Regions from separate parts of the Kitasatospora dryopteridis genome, predicted to be linked through region 3. Evidence: riboswitches for the same ligand, from Rfam matches in the RefSeq annotation. Region 3 holds a riboswitch; each other region holds the start of a gene.
The links. Region 3 has a riboswitch for cobalamin ahead of ACQ614_RS30475 (HoxN/HupN/NixA family nickel/cobalt transporter). Riboswitches for the same ligand answer to the same signal wherever they lie in the genome.
Positions count from the first base shown of each region.

Region 1: another riboswitch for cobalamin. It lies ahead of ACQ614_RS25730 (cobalamin biosynthesis protein); the one in region 3 lies ahead of ACQ614_RS30475 (HoxN/HupN/NixA family nickel/cobalt transporter).
Region 2: another riboswitch for cobalamin. It lies ahead of ACQ614_RS22585 (ribonucleoside-diphosphate reductase subunit alpha); the one in region 3 lies ahead of ACQ614_RS30475 (HoxN/HupN/NixA family nickel/cobalt transporter).

Region 1 covers NZ_CP192749.1:5,707,490-5,711,759, forward strand. The annotation lists gene ACQ614_RS25725 (cobyric acid synthase) at 1-815, opposite strand, end outside; gene ACQ614_RS25730 (cobalamin biosynthesis protein) at 812-1,900, opposite strand; cobalamin riboswitch at 2,006-2,138, opposite strand; gene ACQ614_RS25735 (helix-turn-helix domain-containing protein) at 2,346-3,035, shown strand; gene ACQ614_RS25740 (alpha/beta hydrolase family protein) at 3,355-4,270, shown strand, end outside.
Region 2 covers NZ_CP192749.1:4,956,907-4,961,176, forward strand. The annotation lists gene ACQ614_RS22585 (ribonucleoside-diphosphate reductase subunit alpha) at 1-1,822, opposite strand, end outside; adenosylcobalamin-variant (AdoCbl-variant) riboswitch at 2,046-2,146, opposite strand; gene ACQ614_RS22590 (LamG domain-containing protein) at 2,344-3,432, shown strand; gene ACQ614_RS22595 (glycosyltransferase family 2 protein) at 3,777-4,270, shown strand, end outside.
Region 3 covers NZ_CP192749.1:6,744,473-6,748,742, forward strand. The annotation lists gene ACQ614_RS30460 (Fpg/Nei family DNA glycosylase) at 1-712, shown strand, start outside; gene ACQ614_RS30465 (phosphatidylinositol-specific phospholipase C domain-containing protein) at 770-1,816, opposite strand; gene ACQ614_RS30470 (ArsR/SmtB family transcription factor) at 2,009-2,371, opposite strand; cobalamin riboswitch at 2,454-2,662, shown strand; gene ACQ614_RS30475 (HoxN/HupN/NixA family nickel/cobalt transporter) at 2,695-3,810, shown strand; gene ACQ614_RS30480 (EamA family transporter) at 3,852-4,270, opposite strand, start outside.

The sequences.
Region 1 (4,270 bases), 1.0 Mb from region 3:
GTGAAGTTCGACAGCCGCGGCAGCCGCACCACGGCGACCCGCAGCACGTCCGCGCCGTGCGGGGCCGCGGTCGGACGGTTCTCCACGGCGGTGGAGAGGTCCAGCGAGTCCTCGGCGTCCAGCCACAGGCCGGGCAGCATCGGCAGCGTGCCCAGCACCGGACGGCCCGTCAGCTCCCGCAGCATCTCCAGCCCCGGCGCCAGCAGCCGCGCGTCCCCGCGGAACTTGTTGACGAACCAGCCCGCCACCAGCGACTGGTCCTGCGCGGACAGCAGCGCCAGCGTGCCGTACATCGCCGCGAACACCCCGCCGCGGTCGATGTCGCCGACCACCACCACCGGCAGGTTCGCGGCCGTGGCCAGGCCCATGTTGGCGATGTCCCGGTCCCGCAGGTTGATCTCGGCGGGGGAGCCGGCGCCCTCGCAGACCACCACCTCGTACCGGCTGCGCAGGTCCGCCAGGCACTCCAGCGCCCGCTCCAGCAGGACGGGCTTGCGCTCGCGGTAGTCCAGCGCCCCGACCTCGGCCACCGGTCTGCCGAGCAGCACCACCTGGCTGCGGCCGTCCGCCCCCGGCTTCAGCAGCACCGGGTTCATCGCCGCCTCGGGCTCCACCCGGGCGGCCTGGGCCTGCATCGCCTGGGCGCGGCCGATCTCGGCGCCGTCAGCGGTGACGAAGGAGTTCAGCGACATGTTCTGCGCCTTGAACGGCGCCACCCGCACCCCCTGCCGGGCCAGCCACCGGCAGATCCCCGCCGTGACCACGCTCTTCCCCGCATCCGAGGTCGTCCCCGCCACCAGCAGAGCCTTCGTCACGTGACACTCCTTCGCATGCGTGCAAACCCGGGGACGGGAATGGGCCACCCAGGGGCGCGTACTCCGATCAGACCGGTGCGCCCCGGGGCGGCCCGGCCGAGTGAGGTGCGTCCGAGGGCGTGGGCGGCCGTCGTCACCGCCAGCGCCAGCATTCCCACGCGGCGGGAGAGCCGGCAGGCGCGCTCGATGTCCGGGACGTCCACCGGCCGGAGTTCGGCGCCGAGGACGGGCCGGTGCTCCACCCTCCCCCAGCCTTCGGCCGGGGGGACCCCCGTCTCCGGGGGAACCCCGTCGCCGTACCGCAGGGTGCCGCCGAGCCGCACGCCGAGCCCGCCCGCGAAGGCCGACTCCGCCTGTCCGGCGTTGGGGCTGGGGTGTGACGACCCGTCGCGCCGCCAGACCTTCCAGGCGGCCCGCGGGTGCTCCGCGGCGGCGACCGTCAGCAGTGCGGTCAGCCGGGCACCGGGCCAGCCGGCCACGTCGTCGAGCCGGGCGGAGGCCCAGCCGAAGCGCAGGTGGCGCGGCGAGCGGTGGCCGACCATCGCGTCCAGGGTGTTGACGGCCCGGAAGGCCAGCAGCCCGGGGGTGCCGGCCAGCGCGCCCCAGGTGAGGGCGTTGACCACGGCGTCGGCGGTGTTCTCGGCGACGGACTCGACGACGGCGCGGGCGATCTGCTGCCCGTCCAGGGCGCTGGGGTCGCGGCCGCACAGGTGCGGCAGACGCTCCCGGGCGGCGGCCAGGTCGCCGGCCTCCAGGAAGCGGCCGATCGTCCGGGCCTCGCGGGTGAGGGAGGTACCGCCGAGCACCGTCCAGGCGGAGGCCGCGGCGAGGGCCGACCGTGCCCAGGGACGCCGCCGCAGGGCGCGGTCGGCGAGGACGGCGCCGGCCGCGACGGTGCCCACGCTCAGGGCGGTGAAGGCGGCTCCGGTGCCCCGGTGGTCGCGCCAGAGCCGGCGCTCCAGGCGGCCGGCCGCGGTGCCGAACAGGGCGACCGGGTGGCCGCGGCGGGGGTCGGCCAGCGCGGTGTCGGCGAGGTAGCCGGCGACGGCGCCCAGCAGGTAGGGGGAGGGGTTCACACGGGCCACGGCCCGGCTCCCCGGTCGGGGCGCAGCGGTGACCGCTGGGCAGCCTGCATGGCGGGCGTGTCCTCACTCAGGGTCCGCGCCCTGGATCGACGAACCGGCGGCGAGAGTCTCCTGGCTTCCGGGTCGGACACGCGCTCGGGCCTTCCAGCGGCCCTGTCGCGGACCGCCGTGACCATGCAGGTCGAGCGTGCTCCCCGGTGACAGTGGCGGGACCGCGCCGGACTCGCACCGGCTTCCTCTGCATGCCTCCGTATGGCCCCGAGATCCCATCACGCGTTCCGACCGGGAGTCAACAAAGCCTGTGGAGGGGTTGGTCACACACCGTCGCCGTTCCGGCCGCCCCGAGCCCCGTACGATCCTCCAGCCCCGGGCCCGGGCGGCGCGCCCCGCTTCGTGCGTTCGGCGAGTGGGTCGGTGCGCGCGGCCGCCCGTACGTTCTTGTCGCATGCGACGCAGACCGTCCTCCCCGCCGCCGGTGCCGTTCTCCCCGCAGGCCGCGCGGGCGCACCGCGCCGGGCTCGGCCTGACCCCGGAACAGGTCGCCGAGGCCATGGCCGCACACGGCGTCCGGCTGCTGCCCGCCCATGTGGCGGCCTGGGAGGCCGGTGAGCTGCGGCCCTCGGAGGAGGAGTTCGTCGCCCTGTCGAGGGCGCTGTGGTGCCCGCCCGCGCAGCTGATGGGCGTCCGCCCGGCGACCCTCCGCGACTTCCGGCTGTCCCGCGAGCTGACCAGGGAGCAGGCCGCCCGCCGGATCGGGGTCAGCGTGCAGACGTACGCCAGGGCCGAGGACACCGGCCACTGGGACGCCGACGAGGAGCAGAGCCTGGCACTGGCGCACGCGCTCGGGCTGACCCTGCGGGCGCTGGTGCACGTGACCGGCCGTCAGGACGAGCTGGAGCTCCTGCTGCGACAGGTCGTCGACGGCCGCTGGCAGGCCCGGCTGAGGGCGGTGGCCAGGCTCGTGCCCGTCCCGGACCCGGTGCTCGGCGGGGTCCTCGCGGACCTCCAGGACGAGTACCTCGTCCCCGCCCACTGGGGCTCCGCCGTCCCGGACGCCGCCCGCCCCCCGGCCCGCCCGCTCGCCGACCGCTTCTGGGAACTGCTGTCCCGGCCGGGGACGGACGTCCCGGTCTAGGGCTTGTCTGACAATTCCCGCCGCGCACACGACGCCGGATCATCCCGCCTGGACGTGCCGCCGCATCGCCCGAGTACGTCCAGTACGAGGCCGATACGGCGGCACGCCCAGCCGGGCGCCCGACGCCGCGTGCCAATGCGACGCGAATTGTCAGACAAGCCCTAGGAGAGCCTGAAGGCAGACGGGCGGCCGAACAGGGGCGCGCGGGCCCCCGGATCGACCTCTGCACCGCCGCCCGGACGGACCCGTTCGGGTGGCCGCGGTCCGGGGCCGGGCGTGGACTGGGAGCGCCATGTCCAGCCGCCCACCGGGGAGCGCCATGCGTTGGGGAACCGCCGCGATCGTCGCGGCCGCCGCCGTCGGGACGGGGGCCGCCGTGCTGCTGATCGGCCGCCGGGTGTCCGAGCGGGCCGTCCGCCCCGGTTTCGCGGGGATGGGACTGTCGGGCCGCGGCGGCGCCCGCCCCGGCATCCGGGTCCAGGACCTGGCCGCCGACCGGGTCACCCTCACCCGCAGCGTCGAGACCGAGCGCCCCGGCCGCTACGCCCTGGAGTGGACCGACGGCGGCCACGCCGTGATCGGCGACGTGCTCGCCACGGGCCCGCAGAGCGTCACCCGGCGGCTGCTCGCCACCGGCGCCGGCACGCTGCGCACCGGGACGGAGGTCCGGGTGACCGCCCGTACCGAGATCGGCGACCCGGCCTCCGCGCTCGGCCTGGACTTCACCGAGACCGTCGTCGACGGCGAGCTCGGCCCGATGCCCGCCTGGTACCTGCCGGGCATCCGCGGAGTGTGGGCGATCCTGGTGCACGGCCCCGGCACCGACCGGCAGCAGGCACTGCCCGTCCTGCCGGTGCTGCACGCGCTGCGCATGCCGGTACTGGTGGTCACCCACCGCGGGGACGAGGGCGCCCCGCCCTCCCCGGACGGGCTCGGGCACTTCGGCGAGACCGAGTGGCGGGACGTGGAGTCCGCCGTCCGCTTCGCCCACGCCCACGGCGCCGGCCGGATCGTGCTGTACGGCTGGTCGCTCGGCGCCACGATGGCCCTGCACACGGCGGCCCGCTCGGCCTGGCGCGACTCGCTGGCCGGCCTGGTGCTCGACTCGCCGGTGCTGGACTGGCCCGCCACCGTCCGCAGGGAGGCCGCCCGGGCCGGCGTGCCCGCCCCGCTCGCCGAGCTCGGTGCGCTGGCCGCCGAGGGCCGCTCCGGGGTCGACCTGGCCGGGTTCGCAA
Region 2 (4,270 bases), 1.8 Mb from region 3:
CCAGCAGCAGCGAGTTGCGCAGGCCGGTCTCGGCGATCCGGGCGCGCAGCGCGTCCCAGCGCTCCGTCCACTGCGGGGCGGCGGCGTTGAAGTGGTCGATGTGCAGTTCGCCGCGGGCGGCGCGGGTCTCGCCGTACGCCTCGTGGCGGCCGAACTGCTCGGCGAGGTCCGCGGAGCGCTCGTAGGCGGTGAGCATGATGCGCTCGGAGATCAGGGTGGAGAGCGTCTTCGCCTCGGCGGAGTCGAAGTCGATCCGCAGCTGGAAGAAGACGTCCTGCAGGCCCATCACGCCGAGGCCGACCGGCCGCCAGCGGGAGTTGGACGTGCCCGCCTCGGTGGTCGGGTAGAAGTTGATGTCGATGACCCGGTCGAGGAAGGTCACCGCGGTGCGGACGGTGGCGTCCAGGCGCTCCCAGTCCATGGCGTTCACGAGGTCGGCGGCGGTGGCGCCGGCGGCGACGTGGGCGCCCAGGTTGACCGAGCCGAGGTTGCAGACGGCCGTCTCGGAGTCGTCGGTGACCTCCAGGATCTCCGTGCACAGGTTGGACGAGTGCACGGTGCGGCCGGGCAGCGCGGTCTGGTTGGCGGCCCGGTTGGAGGCGTCCTTGAAGGTCATCCAGCCGTTGCCGGTCTGCGCCAGGGTGCGCATCATCCGGGCGTAGAGGGTCTGCGCCGGGATGGTGCGGACGGCCTTGCCGGCCTGCTCGGCCTTGCGGTACGCCTCGTCGAAGTCGGTGCCCCACAGGTCGACCAGCTCGGGGACGTCGGCGGGGGAGAACAGCGACCAGTCCTCGTTGGCGTTGACCCGGCGCATGAACTCGTCCGGGATCCAGTGCGCCAGGTTGAGGTTGTGGGTGCGCCGGGCCTCCTCGCCGGTGTTGTCGCGGAGCTCCAGGAACTCCTCGATGTCGGCGTGCCAGGTCTCCAGGTACACGCAGGCGGCGCCCTTGCGGCGGCCGCCCTGGTTGACCGCGGCGACCGAGGAGTCCAGGGTGCGCAGGAACGGCACGATGCCGTTGGACTGGCCGTTGGTGCCGCGGATCAGGCTGCCGCGGGAGCGGATGCGCGAGTAGGACAGGCCGATGCCGCCGGCGTGCTTGGACAGCCGGGCGATCTGCGCGTAGCGGCTGTAGATCGAGTCCAGGTTGTCCAGCGGCGAGTCCAGCAGGTAGCAGGAGGACATCTGCGGGTGCTTGGTACCGGAGTTGAACAGCGTCGGAGAGGACGTCAGGTACTCCAGACGGCTCATCAGCCGGTACAGCTCCGCCACCTCGGCCACCGACTGCTCGCTGTCGCCGACCGCGAGGCCCGCGGCGACGCGCAGCAGGAAGTACTGCGGGGTCTCGACCACCTTGCGGGTGATCGGGTGGCGCAGCAGGTAGCGGGACTGCACGGTGCGCAGGCCGAAGTACTCGAAGCGGTCGTCGCCCTGCAGGTCGACCAGGGCGTCGAAGGCGTCCGCGTGCTTGGCCACGAAGGCCGCGGTGGTGTCGCCGATCAGGCCCTCGGCGTGGCCGACGGCGATCGAGGCGGCGAAGGTGACCGCGCCCTGGGAGACCGCCTCGTCGCGGATCTCCAGCGCCAGCAGGCGGGCCGCGAGCTTCGAGTACTGCGGGTCCTCGGCGATCATCGACGCGGCGGCCTCCACGGCCAGCCCGCGCAGCTCCGCGAAGTCGGAGCCGGCGTGGCGGCCGCGCAGTGCGGCGGCGGCGACGTGGCCGGGGTCCACCTGGGGGAGGTCGGTGCTGCGGTCGGTGAGCAGCCGGAGCAGCGCAGCACCGGGGTCGGTCTGGGCGGACTCGGCGATTCCCTGGGAGGGCAGGGTGACTGAGGCAGCGACGGTCAAGGCGCACTCTCTCCTGTGGCGGCAGCGGACGCTTCGGGTACCCCGCGGGCCGGGGGCCGGGGGTGCGTCAGGGCGTGCGCGCGGCAGGGCAGAACGGCACGCCCGATCCGAGTCGAGGCGTGCGTCGCCACCCGGCCAACCCGCGAGGCCCGGACGTACAGCTGTGCTTCATGGCATCTGCGGGGAAGCCGGTGGCACACCGTCGGCAGGCCCTCGGACTGTGCGGGCCCGGACGTTCACGGGCCTGCTCACCGTTGCGGGGCAGTCCCGGACTTGCACCGGGTTCCCCTGCGTCGACAGCGAGAGTGAGCATACATGTAGTGGTGTCTCCGTGATGTACCCCCATATCTTGTGCACGCAGCGTGTCGCGTCCGTGGCTGGACACACTCCGGTGAGCGCAGTGCGCACATCCGACCCGCCCCTGACCCACCCGTTGTGCTCACGGAACGGTCACCACCCGAGACTGCGCCGCACCCCATGGCCTACGATCTCTGGCCATGAGTGACGGTACGGGGGCCACGCCCGGTTGGACGGGTCAGCCCGGGTCCCAGGAGGGACCGGCGAATCCCGCGGAGCAGGGGGCACAGGGTGCCCAGTCCTTCCCGCCGCAGGCAGGCTTCGGCACGCCGCCCGGCTTCCCCGCGCAGGCGTCGCACCAGCAGTGGCCGCTGCCTCAGCAGGCGCAGACCGCCATCCCGGACTGGGAGGCGCTGGCCCAGCAGCACGAGGCCTCGTCGCGCCGCAAGAAGCTGATCTGGACGGGCGGCATCGTGCTCACAGCCTGCGTCCTCGGCGGCGCGGTCGGTCTGGCCGTCATGAAGGGTGTGCACGGCGGCACTCCGGAGGCCGGCGCATCGTCCAGCGCCTCGGCCTCGGCGCACCCGTCCGGCTCGGCCCCCGCCAACTCGCCGACCGTGCCCGGCCAGCCCGACCTGCTGGCCGACAAGTCCGGTCAGGCGAACCTCGCCATCGGCCCGGACGCGCAGCTGGCCGAGGTGGAGGGCGGTTATGCGCTGCGCATGCGGAGCAACAACAACTCCTACGCCCAGTCGGCGAACCAGCTGGTCGACGTCGGCAAGAGCTTCTCGATCGCGGCATGGGTCTACAACGAGGCGCCCGGCGGATCGCGCACGGCGATCAGCCAGGGCGACGGCATCTCGTACTCCTTCGACCTGTCCCGCGACGACGCCAGCGGCAAGAAGGCGTGGGCGTTCCGGGTGCAGACCGCGGACGGCGGCGCCGACGGCACGGTCGTCCAGGCGGTGGCTCCCGAGAGCCTGGAGACGGTGACGCAGTGGGTCCTGCTCACCGCGGTCTACGACGCCGGCCAGCGCACCATCACGCTGTACGTGAACGGCGCGCAGGCGGCCACGGCCAAGCTCAACGGCCCCATCTGGGCCGGGCCCGGGCCGCTGCAGTTCGGTCGCAGCCGGCACCACGGGATCTGGGGCGACAACTGGGCCGGCGTGATCGGGCGGATCCTGGTCTGGAAGGAGCCGCTGAACCCCCAGCAGGTCGCCAGCCTCAAGACCGGCGGCACGGGCCTCAGCGCCAAGCCGGTCAACTCCTGGCTCGTCGGCGGCTGATCCGCTGCCGGGGGAGGCCACGGCCCGGCCGTGGCCTCCCTCACGCCTGCCGCGGTGTCACCGGCGTTCGGGGTGTGAAAAGATGGCGGCCGAGCGAACGGGGATGGCGGCATCAGGCCGAGTGGGGGCGCATCGGTTTCGGAAGTGCCCGCGCGCGGCCGACCGGAACCCCCGGCGAGTTCAGGCGAGCAGGAGACGGCCGGCAGACGGCCGTCGTCCGCGGAGCGGCCCGCAGCCTGACCGACCGTCGGGCCGTCCCGACCTGTCGTCGGATGCCCGGCCCCGGAACGGCTGCTCACCAGGGGGCGGGGCGAGCAGTTGCTTTTTTCGGGGGGAATAGAGCCGTGAACACTCTGTCCATCGTGATTCCCGCGCTCAACGAGGCGTCAAACCTTCCCGCGGTGATGGGCACGGTGCCGGTCGCAGAACTCGCGGCAGCCGGTTGGGACACCGAGGTGGTCGTCGTCGACAACGCCTCGACGGACGACACCGCGGCCGTCGCCCGGTCGCTGGGCGCCCGGGTCGTCTCGCAGCCGGAACGGGGTTACGGGAACGCCTATCTCGCGGGCTTCGACGAGGCCACCGGCGATGTGATCGCCACCGGTGACGCGGACTGCACCTATCCGTTCGACGCCCTGCCCGACCTGTTGCACACTCTGGTCGAGCACGACGTGGAGTTCATGACGACCGATCGGCTCCGGCGCAGCAACCGGCGTGCCATGAAGCCCTCGCACTTCGTCGCCAACCACGCCCTGAGCGCACTCAGCCGCACGCTCTTCCGCAACGGTCTGCGGGACTCCCAGTCCGGCATGTGGATCTTCCGACGGTACATCTGGGA
Region 3 (4,270 bases):
CGCCGAGGGCGCCGCCCTGCTCGACGGCCGCACCCTGGACGAGACCGAGGCCCACGGCAAGCACCTGTTCCTCGGCTTCGGGGACGACTGGCTGCACATCCACCTGGGCCTCTACGGCAACTTCGCCTTCGGCACCGGCGAGGTGCCCGCGCCGGTCGGCGAGGTCCGGCTGCGGATGGCGAACGACGAGGGATGGGCCGACCTCCGCGGCCCCAACACCTGCGAACTCCTGGGCCCCGGCGAGAAGAAGGCCGTCCACAACCGGCTCGGCCCCGACCCGCTGCGCCCCGATGCGGACCCGGAGGCCGCCTGGCGCCGGATGGCCCGCAGTTCGACGACGGTCGCCGCCCTGCTGATGGACCAGAAGGTGCTGGCCGGGGTCGGCAACGTCTACCGCGCCGAGGTGCTGTTCCGGCTGGGCATCAGCCCGCACCGGGCCGGCAAGGACGTCACCCGTGCCGAGTGGGACGCGATCTGGGCGGACCTGGTCGCCCTGATGCACGAGGGCGTCGGCGCAGGGCGGATCGACACCGTGCGGCCCGAGCACACCCCGGAGGCCATGGGCCGCCCGCCGCGGGTGGACGACCACGGCGGCGAGGTGTACGTCTACCGCCGCACCGGCATGCCCTGCCTGGTCTGCGAGACGCCGGTGCGCACCGAGTCCCTGGTGTCCCGCAACCTCTTCTGGTGCCCCGGCTGCCAGCAGCGCTGACGGGCGGGCACCCGCGCCCTGCCCTGCCGTAGCGGCAGGGCAGGGCGCGACGGGCCGTCAGCCGCGCGGCAGCACGGTGGACTGCACCTCGGGCAGCTTCCGCCAGTCGCTGGAGACGATGCTGGCGTGGGCGGCGGCGAGCTGGGAGACCCGGGCCCGGGCCTGGTCGGCGGTCGGGTCGGTGCCGCTGATGGCGGGGGCGACGTTGTGGGCGTCGGTCATCACCAGCAGGTAGTGGCGGCTGTCGTACCAGGCGGTGTCGATGCCGCCGACGTACGCCGAGGCGTCGCCGTCGAACACCACGAACCAGGGCCGGATGTTCGTCTCGCCGTACTTGCCGCGCGGGTCGCCCGAGGCGGCGCCGTGCACCACCGGGAAGACCTGGGCCTGGCCGATCTTCCCGGCCGCGGCCAGGTCGCGCAGGTGGCGGGCGTACTCGACGTCGGTGTGCAGGGTGTCGAAGGGGTTGCCCTCCTCGAAGGTGCCGGGGATGACGTCCACCAGCACCCGGCCGGCCAGTGCGGCGCGGGTCGGCCAGTTGCCGGCCCGGGCGGCCTCGTCGAGGGTGGCGTACGAGCCGCCGCCGGGCCTGGCGAGCAGGTCGGCGGGGCGGAAGGCGGTGCTGCCCAGGTGGGCGGCTATCAGGCTGTCGAGCTGCACCGGGCCCATGCCGCGGTTGGCGGCGAAGCCGCCCTTGAGTTCGAGCTTGACCACCAGCGGGCCGCTGCCGGGGTGGGCGCCGAGCCAGACCCGGATGTCGTCGAGGCAGTGCTCGAGGTTCTTGTTGGTGCCGCCGCTGTAGAGCTGGGCGGGGTTGCTCGCGGCGGTGCAGTTGTTGGCGTTGCCGAGCGGGTTGGAGTGGCTGACCTTCCACTCCTTGGTGACGGTGTCCGTCCAGACGTCCAGCTCGATCATTCCGGTGCCGGTGTCCAGGCTCTGCGCGAGGAACGGGAACGCGGCCGGGTCGTAGGTGTTGTGGAGGCCGACGGTGGTGGCCGAGCCGAAGGGCAGGCCGCCGCCGGCGGCGGCGCCGGACTGGTGCGCGGGGATCAGGGCGGCGGCTGCGGCCAGCAGTCCCACGGCGAACGTACGGCGAAGCTTCACGGTGTCTCCTCGTCAGGAGCCTGGGAACGGCGGCCCGGACGGGCCGCCTCCGGAAGCATGGGCCACCGGAGCTGCTTCAAGGTGACATGACAAGAAAACTTGGCCGAAGCCGATCCCCCGTCATACTGCGTGCGGCGCAGCCGATCTCACTCCGGACGGCCCCCGGCCGGGCGGCTCCGACCCGGGCGGCCCTCACTCCGGACGGCCGAGCACGCCGTGCTCCAGCACCTCCGCGACCGCCGGGTCGGTGAGCCGGTACCGCACCACGCGGCCGTCCCGCTCGCCCGCGACCACGCCCGCGGCGCGCAGCAGCCGCAGCGCCTGGGAGACCGCCGGGTCGCGCATGCCGGCCGCGACGGCGAGGTCGGTCACGGCGAGCGGCCCCGTGGTGTGCAGGGCGAGCAGCAGCGACAGCCGTCCGGGGTCGGCGAGCAGGGCGAAGCGGTCGGCCCAGGTACGGACACGGGCGGTGTCGCCGATCGCCGCGATGGCCTCGCAGACCCGGTGCCCGTCGATGGTGCGGTGGTCGGTGCGGTCGGCGGGGACGAGGTGCATGGCGGCATTCTTGCAGGCCGTCCGACCGTGATCTCAGACACCTGCGCAGGTCTGCAGGCTTGCAGCTGTCGGTCCGTCACCCCTACGGTGGAGCAGCCGTGGTGTTCGGGAAGACCGGTGGAGGACCCTCGCGGGTCCGAGTCCGGAGCGGCCCTCGCCACTGTGAACGGGGAGTCAATCCGTACCCCTTTGCGGGTCACTGGGCGCAGCAGCGCGCCTGGGAAGGCCGGGTACGGGCACCGTCGGAACCTCCCCGTGAGCCAGGAGACCGGCCACGGCATCTCACGACGTCATTCCACGAGGTGCTGGAGCGTGATCCGCAGATGACCCTGCCCGCAACCGGTACGGCCGCGCCGCCGACCGCCCCCGGACCGCCGGCCTTCCGCTGGCGGCGGGAGGACACCCTGCGCACCGCCGGCCTGATGGCGGTCATCCTCGCGATGCACGTCGCGGCCTTCGGCACGCTCTTCCTGCTGGTCGTGCCGGAGAAGTACGAGGTGGGCACCCAGGTCTTCGGCGCGGGCCTCGGCATCACCGCCTACACCCTCGGCATGCGGCACGCCTTCGACGCCGACCACATCGCGGTGATCGACAACACCACCCGCAAGCTGATGGCCGACGGCCGGCGCCCGGTCTCGGTGGGCTTCTGGTTCGCCCTCGGGCACTCCTCGATGGTGGTGCTGATGGCCGCCCTGGTGGCGGGCGGCGCGCAGCTGGCCGGGGTGCTGATGGACGACGGGTCGGCGACGCACCAGGTGCTCGGCACGATCGGCACCACCGCCTCCGGCGCCTTCCTCTATCTGATCGCCGCGCTGAACCTGGTCGCGCTGCTCGGCATCCTCCGGGTGTTCCGGGCGATGCGCGCCGGCTCGTACGACGAGGCGGAGCTGGAGCGGCAGCTGGACTCCCGCGGCCTGATGAACCGCATCCTCGGCCGGGCCACCCGCTCGATCTCCCGGCCCGGCCAGATGTTCCCGGTCGGCATGGTGCTGGGCCTCGGCTTCGACACCGCCACCGAGGTGACCCTGATGGTGATGGCGGGCTCGGGTGCTGCGGCGGGCCTGCCCTGGTACGCGATCGTCTGCCTGCCGCTGCTGTTCGCCGCGGGCATGAGCCTGTTCGACACGCTGGACGGCACGTTCATGAACTTCGCCTACCAGTGGGCGTTCTCCAACCCGGTGCGGAAGGTCTTCTACAACCTGGCCATCACCGGGCTGTCGATCGCGGTGGCGTTCGTCATCGGCACGATCGAGCTGGTGGCGGTACTGCACGACAAGCTCGGCCTGGCCGACCCGGTGACGGGGTGGGTCGCCGGGCTGAGCCTGGACAACGTGGGCTTCGTCATCGTCGGCCTGTTCGTGGTGGTCTGGGCGGTGGCGATCGGCTACTGGCGGATCGCCGGGGTGGAGAAGCGGTGGGCGCCGGAGCGGCAGGCCTGAGCGGCGCGGGCCGCCGGCCCGGTGCGCGGGCGGACGGTGCGTCAGCCCGCCGCCAGCAGCAGCGTGCCGGCCACCGCGAGGCCGGCGCCGACCACCTGCACCCGCTGCAGCCGCTCCTTGAGCAGCCCGCGGGCCATCAGCGCCGTGACCACCGGGTAGAGCGAGGCCAGCACGGCGGCCACCGCCACGGGCCCGCTGTTGGAGGCGACGGCGAAGGTCGCATTGGCGGCCACGTCGGCCACGCCCACGGCGGTCAGTACGGGCAGGTGCCGCAGGACGGCCCCGGGCCCGGCCGGCCAGCGCCCGCGGCCCCGGGCCAGCAGCAGGGCGCCGCCCACCGCGATGTTGCACAGCCGCTGCACGCACAGGGCGAGCAGCAGGCCGCCGCCGGCCGAGGCGTGGGCGATCAGCGCCATCACCGCGCCGAAGCCGAAGGCCGCGCCGAGCGTCAGCACCAGCA